DNA from 2 places in the Longicatena sp. genome. Region 1 is predicted to be linked to the other one. Evidence: riboswitches for the same ligand, from Rfam matches in the RefSeq annotation. Region 1 holds a riboswitch; the other holds the start of a gene.

Region 1 (3,199 bases):
TGGCCATACTATAGCCATAGGCACCGGTCGTATAAATAATTAGCAGATCATTTTGTGATATCTTTGGCAATTTGGCATTCTCAATCAAAATATCTCCTGATTCACAGCATTTTCCGGCAATTGTTACGGTTTCTGTTTTTTCTTCCTGCATGCGATTGGCGATATCACAGGCATATTCTGCCTGATACAATGCTGGACGAATATTATCACTCATACCGCCATCGACAAAGATATACTTCTTATGCTCTGTTTGTTTTTGATAACCGACACGATATAGGGTACTGCCAGCTTCTGCTACGATGCTGCGACCTGGTTCAATCATAATTTTTTCGATGTTTAATTGTTGTTTGGCATTTTCTTTCTTACAAGTATCTAAGATAGTATGACAAACATCTTGTAAAGGAATAGGATGATCGGCATTCGTATAAAGTGCCGCAAAGCCGCCGCCTAAATTTAAAGCTGAGATATGAATATCATATTCAGTTTGCATTTCTTTTGTAAATTGCATGAGCTTTTCAATTTCCGCTACATAAGCCTGTTTATCAAATATCTGGGAACCGATATGGGAGTGATAACCAAGAAAAGTAATTTCCGCAACGCTTGTTAATGTATGGATCATGGCGGCAATTTCTTTTTTCTTGGTGATAGAAATGCCAAACTTACTATCTAAATGGGCGGTCACAATGTATTTATGTGTATGTGCTTCAACACCTGGATTTACTCTTAACATGGTTTTGATGCTGCGGCCACTGCGTTTTACGGCTTTTACCAGCATATCGCATTCCATCGCATTATCGACAATGATTGTTCCAACACCATAGTCTAAGGCCATCATGATTTCATCATAGGATTTATTATTGCCATGAAAATATACACGTTCCATAGGAAATCCAGCTTGTTTTGCGGTATATAATTCACCACCACTGACGACATCTAAGGACAAACCGTATTGCGCGACCAGTTCTACCATGGCTTTACAGGAAAACGCTTTGGATGCATAGAGTACTTCTGTTTTAAAAGTATCTGATTGAAATAATTCATGAAAACGGCTAAGCTTTTCCGTTATTTTATTCTCATCATAAATATACAAAGGGGTCTGGCAAGCCGTCGCAAGCTGTTCTACAGACACGCCTTGGATGTGTAAAACGTTATCTTTCATCATTCATCACCTCGTTAAAAAATGCCAGTAGGATAATGACCTTACTGGCATGTGAAATTTACTTACTACATGGACAATAAGATAGCACTCCTACGACTGTAGACAGTTTTATGGATGTTCTCCATAAACCCACCACAACTTCTTGCCAAAAGTTGTAGTTCGGCGAAATTGCTTCAGCTAACTGTCAAATGTCCGCCGACTCCAATTAACTTTGTCGCTTCCGCTCCTCTATCTGATTGGTTGTATCATACCACTAATGAGATGAAATTACAATAACATTATGAAAATAACAGAATAAATTTCAGAAAACATTTACACTATCAAGATATTAAGACCTTTTTCATCCCAGAATTAGGGAAATTTGTTTTTGGGAAAGCTGAGAGAGGATCGTTGAAAGGAAACAATACGGTACTTTTTTTCAAACATAAACAGTTGCCACCTACATCACCAAATGACGATAAAAAAAAAGACACGTGTCTTTAGCATGTTTGCCAATCATCACCATGTGGCTTGTACATTGATAAGACGTGTCTTTTATATGATATGGTATGGTTTATCGTTCTTTATTTCGCGAAGATATTAATGACTACTAATAGCACTCCCAACACAATTGCACATAGAAGTACATTACGAAAACTGAAGATTTCCCCTAGTAAATCACGCTCTTCTTCTGGCATCGGTTTTTCCGGATGCATGTTTTTCTCTATCATATCTCTCACCCCTCAGTTCATGGTTCACCTATTATAGCACACTTCTCTTATTTTGCATGAAAAGTTATGAAATTGTAAGAATCTTCTCGTGTACTAGGTGAATAAATAAAAAGATAAGATAAAGACAGCCATTAGACCAATGACAATCAGGATGTTACGTGGTTTCACAATTGCCGTCAGTATTGTATTATCCGGATGGGTTGTCGCAATCGTTGTATTCGTGGTAAGATCTTTCCCTTTCATATCAGTCACCTCACTTCGTAAGTGTTTGTTTATCTAACCGCATTATAGCATGATTCTTTTTTTGATAGGGGTGTATTACTAAAATGTAAGACAATCTTTAGAAAAATTAAGAATTTTTTATGATATTTTTTTGTCTATCTTTATAATTAGCACTCCTTCACTAAGTTAACGAAAGAAAAAGCCAAAAAGTTTCATTCTCACTACTTTTTTTTAAAATTATGCACATTGTGAAGAAGATGGTCTTATGGTATGATTACTGCGTTTGGAAGGTGATGCATATGAAGCGCTGGAATGATTTGTTTCAACAGGAAATACAGAAGCCTTATTATCAAGAATTGATGGCTTTTTTAGATGAAGAATATAAAACCAAGGCGATTTTTCCTCCACGTGAGGATTTGTTTACCTGTTTTGATGTTTGTCCATATGAAAAGGTGAAAGTAGTGATTTTGGGGCAGGATCCTTATCATCAGCCAAATCAGGCACATGGTTTGTGTTTTTCCGTGCGCAAGGGGGTAAAGCTGCCACCAAGTCTGCGTAATATATATAAGGAACTAAAGACCGATTTGGATATCGATATGCCCTCACATGGCTATTTGCTGGATTGGGCCAGACAGGGTGTTTTCATGATGAATGCAGTGTTAAGTGTCGAGTGTGGAAAAGCCGGTTCTCATCGTAAAAAAGGATGGGAAATTTTTACCGATACCGTTATTCGCGCATTGAATGAAAAAGAAGAAGGTATTGTATTCCTTTTATGGGGGAATTGGGCACAACAGAAAGCAGAATTCATTACCAATCCGCTACATCATATCATAACTTCAGCACATCCTTCTCCTTTATCGGCCTATCATGGATTCTTTGGCAGTCAGCCATTTTCTAAGACAAATACTGCTTTGTTAAAGATGGGGCATTCACCGGTGCAATGGAAGATTGAGGATTAAATATGTTTACAAAGGCAGAGGAAATTATTCAGCTTATTGAAGGACGGAAGAATCGCGGATATGGTTTGATGCATTTTAAGGACTATATGAAGAGCATAGGGGATCCCCAAAAGAAACTAAAAAGTATTCATGTTGCAGGGACGAATGGA
Region 2 (3,199 bases), on a different contig from region 1:
ACGGAATAAGCGAACGTGTATTACAATCTGGTATCGGACATTTACCAGAAACTTCTTTGCCGGTGGGCGGGGAAACAAGTCATACGGTATTATCTGGACATCGGGGATTGCCTAGCGCAAAACTTTTTACCGATCTGGATAAAATGGAAAAAGGGGACGTATTTTACATCAAAGTTTTGCATCATACCCTTGCTTATCAGGTGGATCAGATACTAACTGTGAAACCAACACAAACCCAGGCGTTATCCATAGTAGAAGGAAAAGATTATGTAACTTTATTGACGTGTACGCCTTATGCGATAAATACACATCGCCTATTAGTGAGAGGAACAAGGATTCCTTATGAGGAAGCTGTTAAAATAGCTGATGAAATGGAATTAAAGGCTGAATTGCCATTCTATATTAAAGCATTAGGTGTTGCATGTATTGTATTAATTGGGGTATATATAAGTGTAAAGTGGTATGTACGAAAGAAAGGAAACGCATATGAAGAAAGGAAATAAACGATATAAAATCAGTATTGGTATTTTCTTCTGCAGTCTGCTTTTTATAATGCCTTTTGGTATTGCATACGCAAAGGAATATGGAAATGTCATTATCAAAGCAATCATACAAAAGGATGGTGATGATAGGCACGCATTACAAAATGTATCGTTTGCGATATACAAAGTTGCCGATTGGAAAGATTCAGAATGGACTCAAAGTGGTGATTTTCTGCATGTATCACTGAATTTAGATGATATGGATTCTTTGCATCAAAAACAAAATGCTCAAATGTTAGCCGATTATGTACATGAGCATGGTTTAAAAGGTATACAGAGTACAACTAATAGTCAAGGTGAAGCGGTTTTTACTAAGCAAGAAGCGGGGATGTATTTATTAGTACAAGAAAAGCAGGCAACTCTACAAGACAGTATTTATAGCAGTGCCCCATCGTTGTTTAGTGTTCCATTGCAGATGGATGGGAAAGAACAATGGGAAGTTGTGATAGAACCAAAATTTGAAAACAAAACTTTACCAATACAAGACGATGATTCTTCTGCCTCTCATCAAAAAGACCCCTCTTTCGCAACGGGGAATGATGCATCATCTTCTGCAAATAAAGATGTGCAGACGAAAGATATTACCAGGAGAATAGAGATCTTGAGCCTCTTCTTAGGCAGTGGAGGGCTATTGCTGCTCTATGGAAAGTATAGAAAAGCAAGTCAAAATTTATGAAGAAATTGTAAATAATTGACGGTTGACAAAAAAGATGAATTGCGATAAAGTAGGAAAGACAAAAAAATCATATAGAGGCAGCGATGCGTCAGAGTAGGAGTAGGAGCCGGCAGGCAGTGAAAACTTTGAAAGGTAATCATCGCCGAAGGTGATTTTCCGGCGGGGAAGTTATCTGGGGTTATCTGGAAATACCGATAACACTCCTTCATGTAAGATGAAGAGGAGCTATTGACACTCGAACTATGGAGTCGTGCAATAGCGCGACTTTTTTGTGTATTAAGAAAAGAGGTAAAAAAATGAAACTTAAGAAATTAGCAACAGCCGCATTGGCAATGACATTTGTGCTTTCCGGATGTGGAGGAAGCGAAGATGATGGAAAAAATGTATCTAGCGTAACTGGTAAAGAAAAGTTTGTAGTTGGTATGGAATGTAACTATGCGCCATTTAATTGGCAGAGCAATGAGCAGACAGATACCAGTGTAGCAATCGGTGGAGCCGGTTATTGTGATGGCTATGATGTACGTGTGGCACGTTATGTGGCAGAACAGTTGGATCGTGAAATCGAAGTTAAAAAAGTTAGCTGGGAAGGATTACAGCCAGCATTGAATTCAGGTGAGATTGATGCGGTGATTGCTGGGATGACAGCCGATGATAAACGCCGCGCAGGTATGGATTTTACTACGCCATATTATGAAAGTGAAATGGTTATGATCGTTCGTAAGAGTGATAAAAAGGTTGCAAAATACAATGATATTCAACAATTTAAGGGCAAAACCGTTATTGGTCAGAAGAGTACGAATTATGATACGGTCATTGATCAAATCAAAGGGGTAAAGCATGCAACACCAAAAGCGACTTATCCTGAAATGATCGTGGCTTTACAGAAAAAAGAAGTGGATGGTATTACAGCGGAACTTCCTGTAGCTGAAGGGGCAGTTGCGGCTAATAAGGATCTTACCATTGTACATTTCAAAAAAGGGAAGGGCTTTGACATTGATACAAGTGTTTCTATTGCTATGAAGAAAGGGACTAGTGATTCCCAGCTCTTTAAAGACGTTCAAAAAGCAGTTGATAATCTTTCTAAGAAAACGCGAGATGAATGGATGAAAGAAGCACGAAAAGCTCAGCCTAAGGCAGAATAAGGAGGAGTTTCTTACATGGTAATTGCTGCTGTTCCTGAAGGAATGCTGCCAAAAGCCTGGTGGATATTCCAAAACAATATACCATTATTATGGTATGGTATTAAGATTACGTTAATGTTGGCAGTATTGGGCACTTTCTTCGGTTTATTGATTGGTCTAGTGCTTGGTGGTGTCAGAGCCGTAAAAATAGAGCCGCGTGATCGTATGCCAATACGTATAGTAAAACGTATCTTGCATAGCATTGTGGCAGTATATGTATGGTTTTTTAGGGGTACGCCAATGATGGTACAGGCAATGTTTCTGTATTATGCATTGCGCCCTTATCTGGGATGGAGTGCTAATGTTGCTGGAGTCGTCATCATATCTGTAAACACGGGTGCTTACATGTCCGAAATCATACGAGCAGGGATTCAATCTATCGATAAGGGGCAAATTGAGGCTGCTCGAAGTCTTGGTATGACAAATACACAGACCATGACAGCCATCGTTTTACCACAAGCCATTCGCAACTCCTTCCCTTCTTTAGGCAATGAATTAATTGTTAATATCAAAGATAGTTCTATGCTGAATGTCATTGGCGTAATGGAATTGTTTTTCCAATCTAGTTCTGTAGCGGGAAGTATGATGCTGTTTACGGAAACCTTTCTATCTACCTGTGTTATTTATTTGCTATTGACGAGTGCTGCTACGCTATTGTTGACATGGATTGAAAAACGTCTGCATATGCCTAAGACTTCCTTTCCGACTAGTCAAAGCGTACCTAAGGCAGGTGATTTGGCATGAGTGATACTTTGTTAGAAATTCGTCATTTAAAAAAACATTTTGGTTCTTTGGAAGTG

Evidence for each region. Region 1 has a riboswitch for lysine ahead of lysA (diaminopimelate decarboxylase). Riboswitches for the same ligand answer to the same signal wherever they lie in the genome.
Region 2: it holds a riboswitch for lysine, as region 1 does, so the genes downstream of both, AC1VS3_RS01235 (transporter substrate-binding domain-containing protein) here and lysA (diaminopimelate decarboxylase) in region 1, are expected to answer to the same signal.

What each region holds. Positions count from the first base shown of each region.
Region 1 covers NZ_CEVYEL010000020.1:40,115-43,313, reverse strand. The annotation lists gene lysA (diaminopimelate decarboxylase) at 1-1,162, opposite strand, end outside; lysine riboswitch at 1,234-1,398, opposite strand; gene AC1VS3_RS06240 (hypothetical protein) at 1,723-1,869, opposite strand; gene AC1VS3_RS06235 (hypothetical protein) at 1,963-2,112, opposite strand; gene AC1VS3_RS06230 (uracil-DNA glycosylase) at 2,391-3,050, shown strand; gene AC1VS3_RS06225 (bifunctional folylpolyglutamate synthase/dihydrofolate synthase) at 3,053-3,199, shown strand, end outside.
Region 2 covers NZ_CEVYEL010000003.1:70,556-73,754, reverse strand. The annotation lists gene AC1VS3_RS01245 (class C sortase) at 1-503, shown strand, start outside; gene AC1VS3_RS01240 (pilin N-terminal domain-containing protein) at 487-1,218, shown strand; lysine riboswitch at 1,283-1,454, shown strand; gene AC1VS3_RS01235 (transporter substrate-binding domain-containing protein) at 1,515-2,360, shown strand; gene AC1VS3_RS01230 (amino acid ABC transporter permease) at 2,376-3,143, shown strand; gene AC1VS3_RS01225 (amino acid ABC transporter ATP-binding protein) at 3,140-3,199, shown strand, end outside.